3 regions of the Actinoplanes sp. CA-030573 genome follow, and region 1 is predicted to be linked to each of the others. Evidence: riboswitches for the same ligand, from Rfam matches in the RefSeq annotation. Region 1 holds a riboswitch; each other region holds the start of a gene.

The links. A riboswitch is a leader RNA that binds a small molecule or an ion and turns the genes downstream of it on or off. The one in region 1 is predicted to bind cobalamin.
Region 2: linked by a shared signal. The riboswitch ahead of ACQP2F_RS20660 (ribonucleoside-diphosphate reductase subunit alpha) and the one ahead of ACQP2F_RS28970 (VWA domain-containing protein) in region 1 are both predicted to bind cobalamin.
Region 3: linked by a shared signal. The riboswitch ahead of ACQP2F_RS32730 (acyl-CoA thioesterase) and the one ahead of ACQP2F_RS28970 (VWA domain-containing protein) in region 1 are both predicted to bind cobalamin.

Annotation. Positions count from the first base shown of each region.
Region 1 is NZ_CP192038.1:6,256,243-6,263,452, reverse strand. Features, by position in the region: gene ACQP2F_RS28990 (SigE family RNA polymerase sigma factor) at 1-216, shown strand, start outside; gene ACQP2F_RS28985 (hypothetical protein) at 213-1,385, shown strand; gene ACQP2F_RS28980 (VOC family protein) at 1,402-1,749, shown strand; gene ACQP2F_RS28975 (gluconokinase) at 1,760-3,316, shown strand; cobalamin riboswitch at 3,364-3,554, shown strand; gene ACQP2F_RS28970 (VWA domain-containing protein) at 3,561-5,948, shown strand; gene cobO (cob(I)yrinic acid a,c-diamide adenosyltransferase) at 5,948-6,547, shown strand; gene ACQP2F_RS28960 (cobyrinate a,c-diamide synthase) at 6,541-7,210, shown strand, end outside.
Region 2 is NZ_CP192038.1:4,434,257-4,441,466, forward strand. Features, by position in the region: gene ACQP2F_RS20660 (ribonucleoside-diphosphate reductase subunit alpha) at 1-2,280, opposite strand, end outside; cobalamin riboswitch at 2,393-2,592, opposite strand; partial or broken gene ACQP2F_RS20665 (phosphotransferase enzyme family protein) at 2,720-2,854, opposite strand; gene ACQP2F_RS20670 (TIGR03085 family metal-binding protein) at 2,901-3,530, opposite strand; gene ACQP2F_RS20675 (acyltransferase family protein) at 4,161-5,348, shown strand; gene ACQP2F_RS20680 (class I SAM-dependent methyltransferase) at 5,437-6,249, opposite strand; gene ACQP2F_RS20685 (acetyltransferase) at 6,392-7,210, shown strand, end outside.
Region 3 is NZ_CP192038.1:7,124,699-7,131,908, reverse strand. Features, by position in the region: gene ACQP2F_RS32740 (HoxN/HupN/NixA family nickel/cobalt transporter) at 1-892, opposite strand, end outside; gene ACQP2F_RS32735 (Fur family transcriptional regulator) at 1,005-1,493, shown strand; cobalamin riboswitch at 1,807-2,019, shown strand; gene ACQP2F_RS32730 (acyl-CoA thioesterase) at 2,152-2,643, shown strand; gene ACQP2F_RS32725 (LysE family translocator) at 2,640-3,164, shown strand; gene ACQP2F_RS32720 (hypothetical protein) at 3,204-3,539, shown strand; cobalamin riboswitch at 3,536-3,750, shown strand; gene ACQP2F_RS32715 (MerR family transcriptional regulator) at 3,792-4,652, shown strand; gene ACQP2F_RS32710 ((2Fe-2S)-binding protein) at 4,658-5,434, shown strand; gene ACQP2F_RS32705 (hypothetical protein) at 5,498-5,806, shown strand; gene ACQP2F_RS32700 (CbtB domain-containing protein) at 5,960-6,187, shown strand; gene ACQP2F_RS32695 (CbtA family protein) at 6,206-7,141, shown strand.

The sequences.
Region 1 (7,210 bases):
ACCCTGCGCGAGTCGGTGGTGGCCGCGCTGCGCCAGCTGCCGCCCAGGCAGCGCGCCGCCGTCGTCCTGCGCTACCTCGACGACCTGCCGGTGGGCGAGGTCGCGGCCGCGCTCGACTGCAGCGCCGGAACGGTGAAGAGCAACACGGCGCGGGGTCTGGAGAAGCTGCGTGCGGTTCTCGGGCCGGAGCTCGTGCGAGAGGGGGAGCGGCAGTGACCGACACCGATATCCATGTCGCGCTGGAGCGGGCCACCGAGCATCTGAGCCCGCCGCCCGACCTGCTCGAGCGGGTGCGCGCGGGCGGCCGGCGCCGGGTCGTGCGCCGCCGGGCCGTGCTGTTCGGCGGCCTCGGTGCGGCGGTGGCGGCGGCCGGGTCGCCGCTGGCGCTCGGGCGTGGCCGCGGCGGCGAGGTCGCCGACCCGGTGACCCGCGGCGACCTGGCCGGCGACCGGCAGTTCCTGCAGGAGGCCCGGGCCGCCTGGAGCCGTGGCGCCGACGCGTTCGAGACCCGGTCGCGGCCGCACGTGCTGTGGGCGGGCACCACCCCGGCCGGGCCGGCCGCGCTGATCAGCCAGCGCGCGACCGTCGAGACCGCCCCGCAGGACCTGCTGGGCTGGGTCGAGCCGGTCGCCGGCGGCGGCCTGCGCGGCACCGGCTCGGTGCGGCTGATGCCGCCGGGCAAGGTCGAGCCAGGGGCGATCCTGATCGGCGAGCGGCGCGACGTGCTGGTGGTCGCCGATCTCGGGCAGCCGGTCGACCTGTCGGCCGACTACTCGTTCGACGAGGACGGGAAGGTGCGGCGGACGTACAGCCGGGTCTCGTCGGGGGCCGACTGGGTGTTCGTGCGCCGGGTGGCGCCGCAGGCGGAGAACGTGCGGATCGCCATGATCCGGGCCGGCCTGGGCGAGGGCATCCCGCTCGACAACTTCGGGGACGTGGTGCACGAGAAGACCAACCAGGTGCCCGAGCTGCTCGACCGGCGGCTGCCCGGCGCCACCGGGCCGTGGGAGATGCCGGGCGGCTACGACGACCTGTTCGGCTACCACGCGCAGACCGGGCTGGGCGCCTGGCAGATCAGCGGCGCCACGCCGGACGGCCGGCAGTTCACGGTGCGGACGCTGCCGCTGGAGGACACGGTCCGGGCGTTCTGGTTCCTCGGCGGGCCCGAGCCGCATTACGCGGGCCTGATGCGCGACGGCGTGGTGCGGGTGCGGCTGCCCGGCCAGCAGGGCGTGGTGGTGGCCGTGCTCAACGCGACGCTGCGCTACCGCACCCGCGGGGCCTGGATCCCGGTGAGCGACGTGGCGCTGCTGCCCGACGCCGCGACCGAGCTCGAGGTGCGGCCGCGGGGCGGCGGTGATCCGAGGACCGTGCCGTTGCCGTGACGGATAGGTTGGGGTCGTGACGATTCAGGGCCTGCGCCGGATCATCGTGTCGGTGGCGGATCTCGACCGGGCGCTCGCGCTGTATCGCGACGCGCTCGGCCTGGCCGAGAAATACCGGACGGAAGAGATCGCCATGCTCGGCGACCCGGAGGTGCTGCTGCACCGGCGGCCGCCCACCCCGGGCCGGGCCGGGGTCGCGGCGAGCTATCTGGTCGACGACGTCGACGCCGTCACCGCCGCCGCCGAGAAGGCCGGCGCCGCGGTGATCGACCCGCCGGCCGTGCAGCCGTGGGGCGAGCGGCAGGCGGTGCTCACCGATCCGGACGGGCACGTCTTCTGTCTGGTGAGCCCGGGTAACGGGTAAGAGCGTCGCCATGGACGTCGTGATCGGCATCGACACCGGTACCACCGCCACCAAGGGCATCGCGGCCACCGCCGACGGCCGGCTGCGGGCGCACACCAGCGTCCACTATCCACTCGCCGTGCCCGGCCCGGGCCGCGCCGAGCTCGACCCCCAGCACCTGATCGACGCGGCGGTCAAGGCGCTCACCGACGTGGCCGCCGCCTGCCGCGAGCAGGGTGACGCGGTGCGGGCCGTCAGCCTGAGCGCGTTCCTGCACGCCCTGGCCCCGATGGACGCCGCCGGCCGCCCGCTCGGCCCGTTGGTCACCTGGGCCGACAACCGGGCCGGCGCCCAGTGCGACGAGATCATCGCGGCCGGCCGCGACAAGGCGCTGCAGGCCCGCACCGGCACGCCCGTGCATCCGATGTCGCCGCTCACCAAGCTCGCCTGGTGGCGGGCCACCGACCCCGAGCGGCTGCGGTCGACGCCGCGGTGGGGCGGGGTCAAGGAGCTGGTGCTGACCGCCCTCGCCGACGCGCCGTTCCTGCTCGACCTGTCGGTGGCCTCGGGCACCGGCCTTTACGACATCCACTCCCGCACGTGGGATCCCGAGGCGCTCGACATCGCGGGCGCCCGGCCCGGCCAGCTGGCCGAGGTCGTGCCGACCACCACCGTCCTGAAGCTGCGCCCCTCGATCGCGTCGGCGGCCGGGCTGCCGGCCGGCACCCCACTGGTGATCGGCGCGGCCGACGGGCCGCTGGCCAACCTCGGCCTCGGCGCCACGCCGGCCGGCGTCGCGGCCGTCTCGCTCGGCACCAGCGGCGCCCTGCGCACGGTCGTCGACCGGCCCACCGCCGACGCCGCCGGGCGGCTGTTCTGCTACGCGCTGACCGAGGACCGCTGGGTCATCGGCGGTGCGGTCAACAACGCCGGCTCGGTGGTGCGCTGGGCCGGGCAGAGCTTCGCGTCCGGCTTCGAGCGCCCCGGCGCCGAGGGCGAGGACGAGGACGAGCGCGACGCCGCCCTGCTCATGGAGGCGCAGAGCGTGGCGCCGGGCAGCGACGGGCTGCTCTGCCTGCCCTACCTGCTGGGCGAGCGCGCGCCGTGGTGGCGGGCCGGCATGCGCGGCGCCTACCTCGGGCTGCGCCGCGAGCACGGCCGCGCCCACCTGGTGCGCTCGGCGGTCGAGGGCGTGTGCCAGCAGCTGGCGCTGGTCCGCGACTCGTTCGCGGCCGAGGGCTTCCCGGTCACCGAGGTGCGGGCGACCGGGGGAGCGGTCGCGTCCGAGCTGTGGGTGGGCGTGCTGGCGGCCGCCCTCGACCTGCCGGTGGCGATCGCCGGCACCCCCGAGGGCACCGCGCTCGGCGCCTGCCTGCTCGGCCTGCACGCGCTGGGCGACCTGCCCGACCTCGACCGCGCCGCCGCGCTGATCGCGATCGGCACGCCGACCCGGCCCGACCCCGAGAACGCCGCCCTCTACGCCCGCCTGCGCCCGCTGATCGAGAAGTCGGCCCTGGCCACCATGGATATCGTGCGCGAGCTCGACCGCCTGGCCCCGCCGCTGGAGACGGCCGCCCACCCGTCTTAGAGATGGTGGTCACCGCTGGTCACGTTGACGGTCCGCCCGGCGGTGCGAAAGCATGGCGGGCGAGCGGTAGCGGAGGAACCCGGTGCGATTCCGGGACGGTCCCGCCACTGTGACCGGGTAGTGACCCGTCCCGTCGTCGTGGCCCATCGCCACGGCGTTTTGTCGTCGCGGCGTTCAGCGGTGTCGGGGAGCGTCGATCCGGGAGCCAGGAACTCCGGCCGCTCGTGACGCTCATCGTCCGGGCGTGGACACCCGGGCAGAAGGGACCTCCGTGACGCCGTACCCGTTCTCGGCCGTGGTCGGGCTTGCCGACCTGCGCCTCGCGCTGTTGCTCACCGCTGTCTCGCCGGATGTCGGCGGGGTTCTGGTGCGAGGAGAGAAGGGAACGGCGAAGAGCACGGTGGTGCGTGCCCTGGCCGCGCTGCTCCCGCCGGTCACGGTGGTCCGCGGCTGCCGCTTCGCCTGCGATCCGGCGGCGCCCGACCCGGCCTGCCCGGACGGCCCGCACGCGGCGCGCCCCGACGGCCCGCATCCGGCCGGCTCCGACGGCCCGCACGCGGCCGGCTCCGACGGCCCGCACGCGGCCGGCTCCGACGGCCCGCATCCGGCCGGCTCCGACGGCCTGCACCCGGCCGGCTCCGACGTCTCGCTCTCGGCCGGTATCCCGGCGCTGTCCCGGCCGGCCGCGCTGGTCGAGCTGCCGGTGGGGGCGACCGAGGACCGGGTGGTGGGCACGCTCGACATACAGCGTGCGCTGGCCGACGGGGTCAAGGCGTATGAGCCGGGCCTGCTCGCGGCCGCGCACCGCGGCGTGCTCTACGTCGACGAGGTCAACCTGTTGCCCGATCACCTGGTCGACCTGCTGCTGGACGCGGCGGCGATGGGCCGGGCCCACGTCGAGCGGGACGGGGTGTCGGTCAAGCACGCGGCCCGGTTCCTGCTGGTCGGCACCATGAACCCGGAGGAGGGCGAGCCCCGGCCGCAACTGGTCGACCGGTTCGGCCTGGTGGTGACCGTCGGGGCGCCGCGCGAGGCCCGGGAAAGGGCCGAGGTGGTGCGGCGGCGGCTGGCGTACGAGGCCGGCCCCGGCGACTTCGCGGTGCGTTTCGCCGACGACGAGCACGCGCTGTCGCAGCGGATCGTCGCGGCCCGGGAACGGCTGCCGCGGGTCGTCCTGCCGGACGGCGAGCTCGACCGGATCGCCCGGGTCTGCCTCGCCTACGGGGTGGACGGCATGCGCGCCGACATCGTGGTGGCCCGGTGCGCGGTGGCCCTGGCCGCGTGGCACGGCCGGGAGCGGGTCACGGCCGGCGACGTGCGCGACGCCGCCCGCCTGGCCCTGCCGCACCGGCGGCGGAAGGACCCGCTCGACCCGCCCGGCACCGACGAGCAGCGGCTCGAGGAGGCGCTGGCGGAGGCCGAGGCCGAGCTCGAACGCGAACGCGAACGCGCCGATCGGGAGCGAACCGAGCGGGAGTGCGCCGAGCGGGAGGAGCGCGAGCGCGACGGCGGCCCGGACGACGACCCCGACGGTGGCGGCTCGCCGACCGGCGGTCCCGACGATGCCAGCCCCGACGGCTCGGGCGGCTCCGACAGCTCGGGCGGCTCGGGCAACTTCGGTGGCCCAGGCCGTTCTGGTGGCTGGAGCGGCTCCGGTACCCCGGGCGACATTTCGGGAAAGTCGGATTTGGGAGCCAGGAGAGGCGTGGGTGCGGCGGATGGGACCGAACACGGCGGAGCAGGACGGGGCGGGCCGGGACAGGGCGGCCTGGAGCAGAGCGGGCCGGGACAGGGCGGGCCGGGGCAGGGCGGGCCGGGACAGAGTGAGCCGGGGCAGGGCGGGCCGGGGCAGGTCGCGGTTGCGGGGAGTCCCTATCGGACCCGGACGCTCTCGATTGCCCGTCGTGGGGAGGGTGGGCATGCGGGGCGGCGGTCGCCGGCGTTCTCGCGGCGCGGGCGGGTGATCGGCTCGCGCGAGCCGCGCGGCAAGCTGGCCGGGGCGCCGCATCTGCCCGCCACCCTGCGGGCCGCGCTGCACCGCGGCGCGCGGGACGTCCGCCCCCGCGACCTGCGCGAGTCGGTGCACGTCGGCCGCGAGGCGAACCTGGTGCTGTTCGTGGTCGACGCCTCGGGGTCGATGGCCGCCCGCAAGCGGATGGCCATCGTGAAGACCGCGGTGCTGTCGCTGTTGCGGGACGCCTACCAGCGGCGGGACCGGGTCGGGATGATCACCTTCCGCGGGCACGACGCCGAGCAGGTGCTGCCGCCCACGTCCAGCCATGAGGTCGGGGTGCTGCGGCTCGCCGCCCTGCGCACGGGGGGACGCACGCCGCTGGCCGCCGGTCTGCGCCGGGCCGCCGCCACCATCGCCACCGAGCGCCGCCGGGACCCGCGTCGGCGGCCGCTGCTGATCGTGGTCACCGACGGCCGTGCCACCAGCGGGCCGGACCCGGTCACCGTGGCGCCCGCCCTGGCCGGGGTGGCCACCGTGATCGTCGACTGCGAGTCCGGCCCGGTACGCCTCGGCCTGGCCGCCCGGCTCGCCTCCGCCCTCGGCGCCGACCTGATGCCGCTCGGCCATCTCGAAGCGGCCACGGCCGGCTCCGCCACGACCATAAGGAAGGCTGCCTGATGCCGCAGGGGAAGGTCAGCGTCGTACCTCAGGACGGGTTGACCACCCGGCAGCGCCGGCGGCAGGCGGTCTTCGCGGTGCACACGGGGGACGGCAAGGGCAAGTCGACGGCGGCGTTCGGGATGGCGCTGCGGGCCTGGAGCGCGGGCTGGCCGATCGGGGTGTTCCAGTTCGTGAAGTCGGAGAAGTGGCGGGTCGGCGAGGAGTCCGCGCTCAAGGCGCTCGGCCAGGCCGGCGGCGCGCCGGTCGTCTGGCACAAGATGGGCGAGGGCTGGTCGTGGATCCAGCGGGCCGGCACCGAGCGTGACCACGCGGCCGAGGCGGCCGAGGGATGGGCCCAGATCAAACGGGACCTGGCCGCCGAGACCTACAAGTTCTACGTGCTCGACGAGTTCACGTACCCGATGAAGTGGGGTTGGGTCGACGTGGACGACGTCGTGGCGACGCTGGCGAACCGGCCGGGCACGCAGCACGTCGTGATCACCGGGCGGTACGCGGCGCCCGAGCTGCTGGCGGCGGCCGACCTCGTGACCGAGATGACCAAGGTCAAGCACCCGATGGACGCGGGACGCAAGGGACAGCAGGGCATCGAGTGGTGACGATCCCGCGGGTCGTGATCGGCGCGCCCGCCTCCGGACACGGCAAGACCACCGTGTCGACCGGCCTGCTCGCGGCGTTCGCCCGGCGCGGCGTGCCGGTGGCGCCGTTCAAGGTCGGCCCGGACTATATCGACCCGGGCTATCACGCGCTCGCGGCCGGACGGCCCGGTCGCAACCTCGACCCGGTGCTGGTCGGCGAGGACCGGATCGGCCCGCTGTTCGCGCACGGGGCGGCCGGCGCCGGGCTGGCCGTGGTCGAGGGCGTGATGGGCCTCTACGACGGGCGCACCGACGCCGGCGATACCGGCTCGACCGCCCAGGTCGCGGCGCTGCTCGACGCGCCGGTGATCCTGGTGGTGGACGCGGCCGCGCAGGGCCGGTCGATCGCCGCGCTGGTGCATGGGTTCCGCAGCTTCGGCAGCGTGCGGCTGGCCGGCGTGATCCTCAACCGGGTCGGCTCCGACCGGCACGAGGCCCTGCTGCGCGACGCGTGCGAGGAGGTGGGCACGCCGGTCCTGGGCGCGATGCGCCGCGCCGACGCGGTGGCGGCGCCGTCGCGTCACCTCGGGCTGGTGCCGGCGGCCGAGCGCCGGGCCGAGGCGCGCGCCTCGGTGGACGCGCTGGCCGCCCTGGTCGAGGCGTCGATCGACCTGGCCGAGGTGG
Region 2 (7,210 bases), 1.8 Mb from region 1:
AATCACCGCGACGGTCGCCTGCTGAATGCGCGTCGCGGGCCGCGAGCGCAGGTAATACGTCGTCTTCAGCCCGGATTTCCAGGCATGCAGATACATCGACGAGAGCTTCCCAATGGTGGGCGCGCTCAAGAACAGGTTCAAGGACTGCGACTGATCGATGTACGGGGCCCGGGCCGCGGCCAGGTCGATCAATGCCCGCTGCGGCAGCTCCCAGGCCGTACGGAACAGCTCACGCACGTCGGCGGGCAGCTCGGCGATGCCCTGCACCGAGCCCTCGGCCCGCTTGATCTGCTCGCGGATCGGGGCGGTCCACAGCCCACGGGCCTTCAGCTCGCGTACCAGATAGGTGTTGATCTGCAGGAACTCGCCCGACATCGTCTCGCGCTTGAACAGGTTGGACACCTGCGGCTCGATGCACTCGTAGCAGCCGGCGATGGAGGCGATGGTGGCGGTCGGCGCGATCGCGACGAGCAGCGAGTTGCGCAGGCCGGTCGCGGCGATCCGGTCCTTCAGCGCGGCCCAGCGCTCGGTCTGCGCCGGCGTCGCGCCCCACAGCTGCGGGTGCAGCTCGCCCCGGGCGGCGCGCGTCTCGCCGAACGCCGGGTGCGGGCCGAACTCCGAAGCGAGGCCGGCCGAGGTCTCCAGCGCGGTCAGGAAGATCTCCTCCTGTACGCGGGTGGACAGCTCCCGCGCCGCGGCCGAGTCGAACGGCAGGCGCAGCGTGAAGAACGCGTCCTGCAGGCCCATCAGCCCCAACCCGACCGGACGCCAGCGCGGGTTGGAGGCGACGGCCTGGTCCGACGGGTAGTAGTTGATGTCGATGACCCGATCCAGGAAGACGACCGCCGTACGTACGGTGTCGCGCAGTTTCTCCCATGCCACCCCCTCGGCCGTGACGTGCGCGCCCAGATTGATCGAGCCGAGGTTGCAGACCGCCGTCTCGGTGTCGCTGTTGACCTCGAGAATCTCCGTGCAGAGGTTGGAGAGGTGGATGGTGTTGCCGGGCCCGCCGGTCTGGTTGGAGAGCCGGTTGGACGCGTCCTTGAAGGTCATCCACCCGTTGCCGGTCTGCGCGAGCGTCCGCATCATCCGCCCGTAGAGGTCGCGCGCCTTGACCGTCCGGACCGCCTTCTTCTCCGCCCGCTTGTAGGCCTCCTCGAACGCCTCACCGAACAGATCGGGCAGCTCCGGCGCGTCGGACGGGTCGACCAGCGACCAGTCCTCGTCGGCCTCGACCCGCCGCATGAACTCGTCCGGGATCCAGTTCGCCAAGTTCAAGTTGTGCGTACGCCGGGAGTCCTCCCCGGTGTTGTCGCGCAGCTCGAGAAACTCCTCGACGTCCGGGTGCCACGGCTCGAGATAGACGCACGCCGCGCCCTTGCGGCGGCCGCCCTGGTTGACCGCGGCGACCCCGGCGTCGAGCGTCTTCAGGAACGGGACGATGCCGTTGGACCGGCCGTTCGTGCCCCGGATCAGCGCGCCCCGCCCGCGGATCCGCGACCAGGAGATGCCGATGCCGCCGGAGAACTTGGACAGCTTCGCGACCTGGTGATAGCGCTCGTAGATCGAGTCGAGCTCGTCCCGCGGCGAGTCGACCAGGAAGCACGACGACATCTGGGTGTGCCGGGTGCCGGAGTTGAACAGGGTGGGCGAGCTGGGCAGATAGGCGAGGCTCGCCATCAGGCGGTAGAACCCGATCGCCTCGGCCGGCGTCCTCGACAGGCCGCACGCCACCCGGAGCAGCCAGTACTGCGGTGTCTCGACGACCAGGCGGGTGTGCGGGTGGCGCAGCAGGTAACGGTCGGCCACCGTACGGACGCCGAAGTATTCGAATCTCCTGTCGTTCTCCGGATCGACGGCGTCGTCCAGCTTGCGCGCGTTGCGGGCCACGAACTCCGCCGTCGCGTCCCCGATCAATCCCAGGCCGTGCGCGTAGCGGATGGATTGGCTGAAGCTCGCGACACCCTGAAGGCGAACTTCCTTGTCCACGTACGCCGTGAGCAGTCGCGCGGCGAGCCGGGAGTACTGCGGTTCCTCGCCGATCAGCTCCGCCGCGGTCTGGATCGACAGCTTGTCCAGCTCGGCGGTGGTGGCGCCGTCGTAGAGCCCGCTGATCGTCTTGGTCGCCACCCGCATCGGGTCGACCTCGTCGAGCCCCGCCGCCTGGCGCTCCACCGCCCGCACGATCTTGCCGACGTCGACCGTCTCCAGGTCGCCGTTCCGTTTCCGCACCTGCATGACGTGCCGGCGCTGCTCCGGCACCGTCGTGGTGGTCGTCATTCCCCGTCCCCTCGTCCGTTGACGGACGCGCGGGCGGACGCCACCGGCTGGCTCGGCCAGACCGGCTGGTGGCGTCGGCCGTCCCGCGCGGCCTTCGACCGCCGCACACCGGTCGGCGTGCGGCGCGCTGGCAGGTCTTCGGACTCGTGGGCGCTGTTGTTCCTACCGGCCGTCGCTTCCCAGGCCCGGGCCCAGTGCTCGTGACGGCTTTCGTTCCCACTCACCGCTGCGGGGCAGTCCCGGATTCACACCGGCTTCCCTCTTGCCTCGACGACCCGGATGGATCACCGAACCAGCTGCGGGAGACACCATATCTTGGGGTGAGGCAGAAAGTGCAACACCATTGGTTGTGTCGGCGTGTCGCGTCCGCCGCTTGGGGTGAGCCGGCCGAGCCCAGGTCGTAGAGCAGCGGACCGGCCATTGCCGTGCTCCAGTCGATCACGCCGCAGCTACCCGAGCCGCGATCCAGGCGGAACGCCTCCGGTGCCGGATCGGTGTGCAGCGGGCCCCACGACAGCGTCTCCGGTCCCAGGCGCCCGTAGGCCTCGACCGCCGCGGTGACGGCCGGGCGCAGCCACGGATCAGGGCGCGGCGGAGGCTCGCTTCGCCGATCACGCGGGTCACATGCCGAAGTGGGCGCCGCGCACGGCGGCTACCGCCTCGGCGGGACCGGTCAGCTCCACGTCGGCGGCCTGCTGCCGGCCGAAGAGGTGGAGCAGCAGCTCGCCCGGCGGGCCGGCCAGCGCCGCGACCGGCTCCCCGCGCCGCGCCCGGACGGACTGGCCCGATCCGGCGCGGTGCAGGACGAGACCCACCCGGACGCGGCGGGCGAGGAACCAGGCCGACTGCCGCACATTGCGCCACAGGGCGTCGTCGAGCGCGGCGTCGTGCGTACGGGAACCGAGGCCGTTGGCGCGGCGCACATCCTCGTGATGCACGTAGAACTCGTTGAGACTCGGCAGCCGGCGCACCCAGCCGAGCCGGAAGAACCCGGGCGGCGGACCCGACCGCAGCGTCGCGACCAGCCAGGCGAAGTCGCGGGCGGCGAGCGCGTCCTGCCGGCGGCCGGCGAAGCGCGCCCACGGGCCCGGGACGACCAGCCCGGGAGCGGCGAGCGGATCGCGGTCGCGCAGGATCAGATGCGCGGCGAGATCGCGCGTCGCCCACGGTGCGATGAGCGTCGGCGCCGCCGGGCCGAGCTCGGTCAGCAGGTCGCTGAGCGAGGCCCGTTCGACCGCGTCGAAGAACACTCCTGGACCTTATCCGCCGCAGCTCCCGCCGTCGTATCGCCAACGCCTTGGCGATCACGTTGATCGGCACGCCTTCTGCCCGATGAAGCCGGGTCGCCCACCGGTCCACCGGTTAGTGTCTTCCGCATCGGTGCTCTCGTCGGCTCTCAACCGGCCTTGCGGGCGACGACCGCGTACATGCCGAGCGTTGATGTGCCAGACCGCCGATCCGCACGGTGACGGCAGCCGAAGTTACGAGCTCCGGTGTACGGCCCGGTTGATATCGACTGCTCGAAATCGGCAACTGGAGCGGCAGCCGGCGGAAGACCGCGCGCCCGGACAGGATTCGCCTCTTCCTCGGAGAGCGATCAGGTGGCCTTCCTTGCCAGTCTCTCGACAGAGCGACTCATGCACCGGCGTCCGAGACCGGCCGCCGACTGCGTGGCAGATATGCCTGGACGGTTGAGTCGTTTCGCCGACACGAGGCCTCAGGTCGGCCGACCAGCTCAGCGACGATGGGGCACGCGGTCCGGCCGAAATACCGATGTACCGGTCCGATCGGGCGTTCCAGGATGGCGGAGCCAGCGACCCTCCTGGGCCTGCGGCGCGAAGCGAAGAACCGGCGGCTCGGAGAAGAGGAACAGCGAATTGATGAGCACCGCGGTTACCGACGATCGCCGTGTGTCCGGCCTGGACGGCATCCGCGGCCTGGCGGCACTGTTCGTGGTTCTGCACCACGCGTACATCACCTCGTACGTAGGCTTCCCCGTCAACACGGGGCCCGGCTGGCTCGGCTGGCTCATGTACGGGCACCTCGCGGTCGCCGTTTTCATCACCCTGTCCGGCTTCTCGCTCGGCATCGGGCCGGCCCGGCGGGATTGGCGGCTCGGCGGCCGCACCCGGTTCGCGTACCGCCGGGCCTGGCGCATCTTGCCGCCGTACTGGGCTGCCCTGGTCTTCAGCCTGCTGATCGCCTGGTTCGTCGTCCTCCAGCCGGGTGAGTCGGCACCCACCGGCAAGTCCGTGTTCGCCTACGGTTTGCTGCTGCAGGACATCATCGGCTCCCCGAGTCCCAACGGCGCGTTCTGGTCGATCGCGGTCGAGGCCCAGCTGTACGTGGTGTTCCCGCTTATGCTGCTCCTGTTGCGCCGGGCCGGCGCGGTGGTCATGGTGAGCGTGGTGACCGTGGTGGTGGCAGCGGTTGGCGTCCTCGCGCCACACGTCGCCGCGGTGCAGCTGCTCATGCGGCTGACGCCGCAGTTCGCTCTGCTCTTCGCGGTCGGCCTGGCCGCGGCGGGCATCCTGCGGGCGAGTGACCGCGTACGCCGGTTGCCCTGGCAATGGTTCGCGTTCGCCGCAGCCGTTCCGGCGCTGGTCTGGCTGGTGCTGAGCGGCACGGTAGGATTTGCCGGCCATCTGTTCTGGGTCGACCTCGCCTGCGCGCCGGCCATCGCCCTGCTCCTGGCCGCCGTGGCGACCGGCCGCCCGCGCCCGCTGCGCCGGCTGCTCGACACCCGGCCGGTCCGTCGTCTTGGCACGTTCTCGTACAGCCTCTACCTCATCCACGCGCCGCTCGTGCTGATCGTCGGCGAGAAGCTCGTCTACCCGCACGTCGCGCCCGGGCTGCCGCGGTTCCTGCTCGTGCTCGCGATTGTGGTGCCGCTGTCGCTGGTGGTGGCACGCTGGTTCGCCGCGGTGTTCGAGATCCCGTTCCAACGTCACCGCAGCTGGGCTGCCCTGCGCGACGCGATGCGCGCCCGTCGTCGTCCGGCCCGGGTGGCCCCACCGGAGACCCGGGCGCAGCCGGTCGCCGTGGCCGTGGCCGAGCTGGAGTCCTGAAGGTGGTCCGGGCAATCGGCCCGGGCTCCATCGCCAGTCGCCGGGTCGAGCTGGGCAACGGCGCGTCGCCCGGCCGATATTCGTTGAGCTAAGGACTCCTCGTCGCGGCGGCCAGCAGCGCGGACGTGGGCAGCGCGAGCCGTCCACCCGGCGTGCGGTAGGCGGCGGTCTGCCGGTCGAACTCGCGCCGGATCCGGGCGACCGTCTCCGGGGTCTGCCGGGCCATCACCACGCCCGCGTTGCTCAGACCGCTCGCCGGCCCGCTCCACCACGCCTCCGCCTCGGTCTCGTGATCCCACGCGAGCACCGCATCCTCGACGTCGGTCACCCGGCCGGCTCGCACGATCAAATTCGACAGGCCTTCCCGCGTACGGGCGAAGTCGGCGTCCCGCGGAAGGCGCGGCAGATCGCCGGATCGTTCCACCCCGGCCGCGTCGAAGACGGCGCCCCACAGCGCCTGGGCCGGCGGCGCCGGAGCGGGCCAGATCGTGACCGCGACGCGGCCGCCCGGGCGTACCAGGCGCATCATCTCGGCGACGGCCGCGAGCGGATCGCCCACGTGGTTGACCACGAAGTTGGCCACCACCGCGTCGAAGGACGCGTCCGCGAACGGCAGGTGCGGAAGGATCCCGGTCGTGACCTCCGCCTCCGGCACGCGGCTCTTCGTCAGGTCCACCATGGACGGTTCGGCGTCGACGGCCGAGACCCGTGCCCCCCGCCCGGCGGCCAGGGCGGCGACGGTGCCCGAGCCGGTCCCCACGTCGAGGAACCGCGTTCCGCCGGCGACGCGCGCCGCATCCAGCAGGGCCCCCGCCGGGTGCGCGCAGAGAAGAGCGAAGCTGCGGTCGTACGCCTCGGCCCGCCCCGCCCACACCGACCGCTCATGATCATCGAAGGACACGGTAGGATGGTCGCACGCCGTCGTTGCACCGACTCGCCCGGAAGGAGGCAGAGCACCATGTCCGATGTTCTGCGCCCCCTCCGCGGCAAGGCGTTCCCGCGGGGCTGAGTCCCGGGGCGCTGTGTCGCCCGGAGGATTCGCCATGAATGACGCTGTTTCCCGTCCGCACGTCGCCGGTCTCGTGTTGCGCCATCTGGCCGACGGCGAGGAGGACCTGTTCGCCTCGATGCCCGACCCGTTGCCGTCGCTGCCGCAGATCAGCTATGCCGACGGTGTCGCCGGGGGCGGATACCACCCGTCCCGCACGTGGATCGCACTGCGTGACGGCCGCGTGGTGGGCCGGGCGGCCTGGCTGCTCCCGCCCGGCGCGGTCGGGACGCCCTGGCTCGAACGGTTCGACCTGGCCGGCTCGCCCGCCGACGGCGCGGCCCTGTTGTGGGCGGCTTTCACGGCGATGGGCGGAGCGACGGCCTGGTATGCCTCGATGCCGGCCGGGTGGCGTTCGCGGCCCGATCTGGTCGAGGTGCTGGCCGCATCGGCGTCCGCGGCTCGGGAGGTGGGCCTGGCCGAGCGCGGGGAGCGGTTGCGTTTCCGCTGGACGCCCGCGCCCCGACCGGAATCCCCGGCAGCGCCGGCGCCGGCGGAGAGCCGGTTGTGGGTGCGGCCCGCGGCCGGCGCCGACGAGATCGAAGCTCTCGTGGCCCGCATCCCGGCGCCCGATCTGCTCACCGGCGCCGAGGTCGCACGTCTCGTGGCCGGGGTCGATCTGGCCCGGCGGCCGCTCGACTGGCTCCGCGGCGGCCCGGCCCCGTGGCGGATCGCGCTGAACGGTGACGAGCCGGTCGGCCTGACCGGACCGGCCGGCGACGCGTGCTACCCGATGGTGGCGTACCTGGGCGTGCTCGACCCGGCGGCCCGGCCCGCGCTGCTCGCCGACGCCGTCGCGACCCTGGCCGCCGGG
Region 3 (7,210 bases), 870 kb from region 1:
AGAAGACCTTGCGGACCGGCTTGGCGAACGCCCAGCCGTAGGCGGCGTTCATGAACACCCCGTCGATGGTGTCCATCAGGCACATGCCGGCGGCGAACAGGATCGGCAAAACGAGGATCGAGTAGAACGGCAGGTTGAACGCGGCCGCCCCGCCGGCCAGGACGAGCAGGCCGACCTCGGTGGCGGTGTCGAAGCCGAGTCCGAACAGGACGCCGATCGGGTAGATGTGCCAGGCCTTGCGGACGCTCTTGGTCAGGCCGCCGAGGAACCGGTTCATGAAGCCGCGCTTGTTGAGCTGGTCCTCCAGGGCTTCTTCGTCGTAGACGCCGCGGCGCAGGTCGCGGAAGACCTTGATGATGCCGAACAGCACGACCAGGTTGAGGATGCCCAGGATCCACAGGAAGACCCCGGACACGGAGGCGCCGATGACGCCGGTGACCGAGTGCAGTTCTGAGTCGTCGTTCTCGACCTGCCCGGCCAGGGCCTTGACGCCGACCGAGAGCAGGAAGGCGAGGCAGAAGACGATCGTGGAGTGGCCGAGGGAGAACCAGAAGCCGACCGACAGCGGTTTGCGGCCGCCGCCGTTGTTGGTGTTGTCCTGCATCAGCTTGCGGGTGGTGTTGTCGACCGCTGCGATGTGGTCGGCGTCGAAGGCGTGCCGCAGGCCGAAGGTGTAGGCCAGGATGCCGACGCCGACGGTGAAGACGGGGTGGTCGCCGCCGAGGCTGAAGTGTTTCGGGGCGACGAAGCCGAGCAGCGTGACGAACCCGATGACGTGCAGCAGGACGATGAAGGCGCCCATGCCGGCCAGCGAGCTCCAGTCCTGCGGGGTCAGGCTCTGCCGGAATCGGGAGAAGCGGGACACGTCCACGGCCATCTGGGTATCGGTCACGTCTGTCTTCTTCCGCGAGGGTGCTCGATACCCGGACGCTAACCCGCACGGATCTACTATTGCAAGGTTGTGGCGATAGCGTGATTGTGGCAACTGGGACCGGGGAGGCGTAGTGACAGCGGAAGCAGATGCTCGGCTCAACGCGATCCGGGATCACGTCCGCGCTGGTGGCCGCCGGTGGACTTTCGCGAAGAACGCGATCGTCGGCACGCTGATGGACGCCGAGCGGCACCTGTCGCCGCGGCGGATCTACGAGACCCTGCTTCCGGCCCATCCGCAGCTGGACCACTCCACGGTCTACCGGGCGTTGCAGGTGCTCGTCGACGAGGGCGTCGTGCACAGCCTCGACCGGCGCGGCGAGGCCCGTTACGGGCTGGCCGACCGCCCGCATCATCACGTCGTCTGCGGCGACTGCGGACGCGTCGCCGAAGTTGCCGCCGCGGACGGTGTGCAGGAGTTGCTGACCATGGTCGGGTCGCGGACCGGTTTCTCCTTCGCCGGTCAGAGCCTGACCCTCACCGGCCGCTGCGCGCGGTGCTCGACAGCGTCAGCGGCCGGCGGCGGCCTGGATGGCGTACTGAACAGCGAGGGCGGTCGTTAGCACCCCGAGAGCAGGCGTAGTGCTCGCTCGGGCGGATGTGGTTGCAGGCGGGCACCGAGGTAACCGCCGCCGAGACCGCTGAGCAGGCCCAGAATCTAGTCGGGGTTGAGGTGGCCGCCGGTCGTTGCCGCGAAAACGAGATAGCCGGCCGCTCCGGCGGTCGAGGTCAGGAACGTGGAGGCGAGCACGGCCGGGGCCGGTTCGGTGATCCAGGTAAGCCGCCCACCCGCAGCATAAGAGAGGCTGGTGATGCGTGGCTGCGGTGAATGGCTGGGGTGATAAGCATCGCGTCGCCCGTCGCCGCCAGATCGCTATGCTCGGCCTCAGCGCTGGTTCACCCGATCTCCTTGGTGGGGTGTCGTAAGAGGGAACCCGGTGGGATTCCGGGACTGCCCCGCAGCGGTGAGCGGGAACGACCGCCGTCACACAGCACTGAACCCCTTCGCACGGGTTTGGGAAGCGACGGCCAGTAGGCGTTTGTTGGCTGCCCGCGAGTCCGAAGACCTGCCCGCGTCGCGTACGCCGCCCGGCGTGCGTTTGCTGTCGGCCTCGCGGGTGGGCCGGACATGTCAACGTCACCGGCGAGCCGAGACCGGGGCGCTGCCCGCTGTCTGCCTTCCGCGCGATCGTTGGTCGCGGAACGGAGCGGAAGGTAGCGATGACAGAATCTGGTCGTGCGCCGTCGGCGTCGCAACTGACCCTGTCGCAGATCATGGACCAGCACCACACCAACCTGATGGGCACGGTGCACGGCGGCCGGATCCTCAACCTCATCGACTCGGTCGCCGGGGTCGTCGCGGCCCGCCACTCCGATGGTCCCGCGGTCACCGCGGCGATGGACGAGACGTTGTTCCTGCAGGCCGTTCGGGTCGGTGACGTCGTGCACGTGCAGGCCCGGATCACCTGGGCCGGGCGCAGCTCGATGGAGGTCGCAGTCAAGGTCACCGCCGACCGGTGGGACCGGGCGGTGCCGCCAACGGTCGTGGCTACCTCCCATCTGGTGATGGTCGCGGTCGACGACGACGGCAAACCGCGTACTGTGCCGGCGCTGTTGCCGGAGACCGACGAGGACCGGCAGGCCTTCCATCAGGCGGAGATCCGCCGCCGGCACCGTCTCGCCCTGCGGGGCGCGCTGGAGGGACGGCCGTGATCTCGACGTCGGTGCTGCTGGGCTACCTGACCGCGATCGTCCTGCTGATGATCACTCCCGGTCCGGACATGATGTTCGTGATCACCAACGCCGGCCGCTACGGCGCCCGGGCCGGCATGGTCGCCGCGCTCGGTGTCGCGACCGGTAACGCTTTCGTGCGGGGATTGGTGACGAATCTGCTCAACCCGAAGATGATCCTGTTCAGCGTGGCGTTCTTGCCGCAGTTCGTACGGCCCGCCGCCGGGCAGGTGACCGGCCAGCTGATCACCCTTGGCGTCCTGTTCATCACCGTACAGCTCGCCGTGGACATCACCCTGGCCGCCACGGCGGGGCGGCTCGGCGCGCGGCTGGCCCGCGGCCGTACGGCACGGTGGCTCAACTGGGGGGGTGCGCGGCCGTTTGCGTCGCGCTCGGCGTCCGGCTGGCGTGGGGGTGATCCGATGAGTTCTCCCGAGGAGCGGACCGGCGCCACCAGGTGTGCCCCTACTCCAACGCCACCCGCGGCTGATCGCTCTGGCTAAAGTTGGCCGGTGAGCGAAACGATCATCGACGGATGCACGGTGACGGTGTGCCGAGACTGCTGTTGCGGTAACGCGCTCAAGCATCCGTCGACCGATCACGACGCTCAGCTCGACCGGCTGCGCGCCGAGATCGGCGACGGCCACCGGGTGCGGACCAGTGTGTGCTTGGACGTGTGCGAGCAGGCCAACGTCATGGTGGTCCACCCGACCGCGACAGCCCGCCGCTCGGGCGCCCGGCCGGTCTGGTTCGGACTGGTCCTCGACGACGCGATCCTCACCGACCTGCTCGGTTGGGTACACGCCGGCGGCCCGGGGCAGGCCGAGATCCCGGCGCCGCTGGAGCTGTCGGTGATTACAGCGCCTGGCCGGCAGTAAGCTGTGGGGGCAGTCGGTTCGCCCGCCCCTGGCCGGGGGTGAGCGTCGTAAGAGGGAACCCGGTGTGATTCCGGGACTGCCCCGCAGCGGTGAGTGGGAACGACCGCCGTCACAGAGCACTGGACCCGAGCTGGGTCCGGGAAGCGACGGCCAGTAGGAAGCGTGCCGGACGCCCACGAGTCCGAAGACCTGCCACTGCCCACACCCGATGCGGGTGTGGTCGTTGTCGGTGACCTCGAGGGCGGGTCGGCGGTGGATGACACCAGGGGGCTCAGCCCCGGATTACTCGCGCGGCGACTCGGCGTGGCCCCGACGACGCTGCGTACCTGGCATCAGCGCTACGGGCTCGGCCCGACCGGGCATCAGGCCGGCCGGCACCGGCGCTACACGCCGCCCGACGTGGCCGCGCTGACCGTGATGGCCCGGCTCACCGCTCGCGGCATGCCGGCCGCCGAAGCCGCCCGGATGGCGCGCCGCGAGGTCACCCCGTGGCCGGCCGAGCATCCGGTGACCGACCAGAGCACACAGTCAGCGGCGCGCGGGCTGGCCCGGGCCGCCCGCCGCCTCGACGTGCTGAGCCTGCACGAGACACTGCGGGCCGCGGTCACCGCCCACGGAGTCGTGCACACCTACCACACCCTGGCCGGGCCGGCGTACGTGTTGATCAGCCAGGGCCGCTACGCCGAGACACGAAAAGCGGTGGCCCGGCGCGTGCTCAGCCGGGCCCTGAGCGAGGTGTTCGCGGCAGTTGCACGGCCGCCGGCCGGTTCGCCGGTACGCACACTGCTGATCGCCGTGGACGCCGGCCGCGACGTCGCGGCCCTAGACGCGCTTGCCGCCGCCCTAGCCGAGCAGCAGATCGCGTCGATCCACCTCGGTGCCGGCCTTTCCCGGCAGACGCTGGCCGACGCGATCACCCGCAGCCACCCCGCAGCCGTCGTCCTGTGGAGCCACGCCCGGCACCCGGCGATGCCCGGACTGCTGGCTACGGTCGCCGACAGCCTCCCGTGGCGGCCGACCGTCATCACCGCCGGGCAAGGCTGGGATGATCAGGTCACCACCGTGACCCTGGCCGACGCCGTCGCCGCCGTAACCGGGCTGGTCATAGAGTGAGCGGCGTGCCTGCCGAACAGTACGGTGCCGGTCCGGCCCTGGAGGCCGCCGCCGGGCTCGGACCGTACTTCGCCTGGCAGCCCCGTCGCACGGCCGCCGGCTGGCGGCCCCTGGCCGATCTGCTGGAACCGGAGGTCATCGCCGAGCGAGTCACCGCTGGCCAGCAAGTGATCATGCGGATGTCCGGGCTCGGCCCCGATCAGATCGGCGAGCGGGTGGTCGCCTCGACCATCTTCCTCGGCCTGGCCGCCCGGCTGCTGTCGCCGCTGCTCGGGGCGGCCGCGCTCACGGGCGTGGTGCCCCTGGCTGATCCGGGCCGGTTGTGGTGGCGTCCGGTCGAAGGTGGCCCGGTCCCGATCGCCTACGACTCTCTCCACCGCGCCGGCGGCGACGCGGGAGGAGTGCTGACCCGTACGGCGGTCGTCGGTCTGGTCGGGCCGGTGCTGGAGGTCTTCCGGCACCGGTTCACACTGTCGCCGCAGGTGCTGTGGGGCAACGTGGCATCGGCGCTCGGCGGCGCGGCCGGCATGATCGCCGACAACGCTGGCGACCCGGCCGCCGCCGAACGCGCCGCCACGACCGTCGCCGAGATGCTGACCGTGCCGCCACTGGCCGGGATGGCGACGTTGCACCATCCGGATCCCGACCGGGACCGCTGGTTTCTGGTCCGCCGCAACTGCTGCCTGTACTACCGGATCCCCGGCGGGGGCACTTGCGGCGACTGCGTCTTGACGCCCGAGGCGGAGCGCCGTGATTACTGGGAGCGATTTCTCCAGCGGTGACGCGCTACTGTTCGGACGGCGAGCGCTGTAAGGATCGTCACGCCGGAGGGAGCGACGCTCAGGATGACCAAGCATCCTCCGCCGCCGCACGTCGAGATCGACGGTCAGGATGGCGTCGTCATCCCGGTTGAGCTGTACGAAAGCCTGCTCGCCGGGCGCCGCCGGCTTGGTGCTCGCGACGCGCGGATGCATCGGCTGTCCCGGGAGATCCATGATCTTGCGGCGCTTCTCGACCGTATCGAATGGCTCGTGACCAATCATCTCGTCTGTGCCGATCCGGACCGTTCCGAGTGTCCGGCGTGTCAGATCGCGGGGCTTGTCGCGCAGCGGCCGAAACACCGTGATGTTGACCCTGCTCGCGAGCGGACCTAGGCTCGGCTCGATGTGACGATGTAAGGAACCCGGTGCGAGTCCGGGGCGGTTGCGCCACTGTGAGGCCACGATGTGAGGTCGGGGCTGTAGTCAGATACTTCGTCGTCGCTACGCCGGTATCGATGAGGGACGCATCATCCCTGAGGAGGCTTCATGACGACTGTTCCCGTACCCGCTGCCAAACCGACCGCGACCGTCTCGCCCGAGGCGTTGTCGACTACGCGGGTCGTTCTCGTTCTCGGCATCACCGTGCTGCTCGCGCTGCTCGCGTACTATTTCATCGGCGTCGATGAGGGCATGGTCTCGGTGTTCGGCAAGTCGATGGTCGTCCACGAGTGGGTTCACGACTCGCGGCACTTCCTCGGCTTCCCCTGCCACTGATCCGGGACTGAGACACTCATGGAACTCCGCGCTATCTGGCGTGGGGCGGTCTCCGGTGCCTTCGCCGGCCTCCTCGCCTGGGTTTTCGCCTACATTTTCGCCGAGCCTCTCGTCGACAAGGCCATCGACTACGAAGAGGGCCGCGGCTCGATCCTCGACGCGCTCAACCAGGCGGCCGGCCGACCGACGTCGGCTGAGGGCCCGGAGATCTTCTCCCGCTCGATCCAGTCGACGATCGGTATCGCCACCGGCATCATCGGCTTCGCCGCCGCGATGGGCGCCCTCGTGGCGGTCGCCTACGTGGTGCTGCACGGCCGGTTCGGCGTACGCCCGCGCAACCTGATCTGGGGCATCGCCGCGTTCGGCTTCGCCGGCGTCTACCTTCTGCCGTTCGTCAGGTACCCGGCCAACCCGCCGGCGATCGGCCACGACTTCACGATCGTGCAGCGCGGCCGACTCTACCTGGCCACCGTGCTGGTGTCGCTGGTCCTGCTCGGCCTGGCGATCGTGCTGGCCCGCCGTTTGGCGCCTCGGTTCGGCTGGGTGACCGCGATCGTCGGCTCGGCGGTGGCGTTCCTGGTCGTCTACGGCGTCTACATCGGGCTGCTGCCGTCGCTGGGCAACCTGCACGCCAACGTCGACGCGACGAGCCAGTTCGGGTACGTCCGGGCGGCCACCGAGACACCACAGCCGATCGTCAACATTCTCGACACCCCGTTGACGGTGGACGGTAAGACGTTCGCGCCCGGCCAGATCGTTTACCCGGGCTTCGACGCCGACCTGCTGTGGAAGTTCCGCTGGTATTCGCTGATCAACCAGGCCATCATCTGGACGGTGCTCGCGCTGACGTTCGGCGCGCTCGTCGACCGGATGCTCGGCGTCACACGCCGACGGCCTACTACAACCTCCGCGCCGGAGCCGGACTCCGCGCCGGAGCGGCTGACGGTCGCCTGATCCCTTCGCTCGTCACCACGGCCCGGTCCGCGATGGACCGTGCCGTTGGCGTTGATGGAGCCGGGCGGC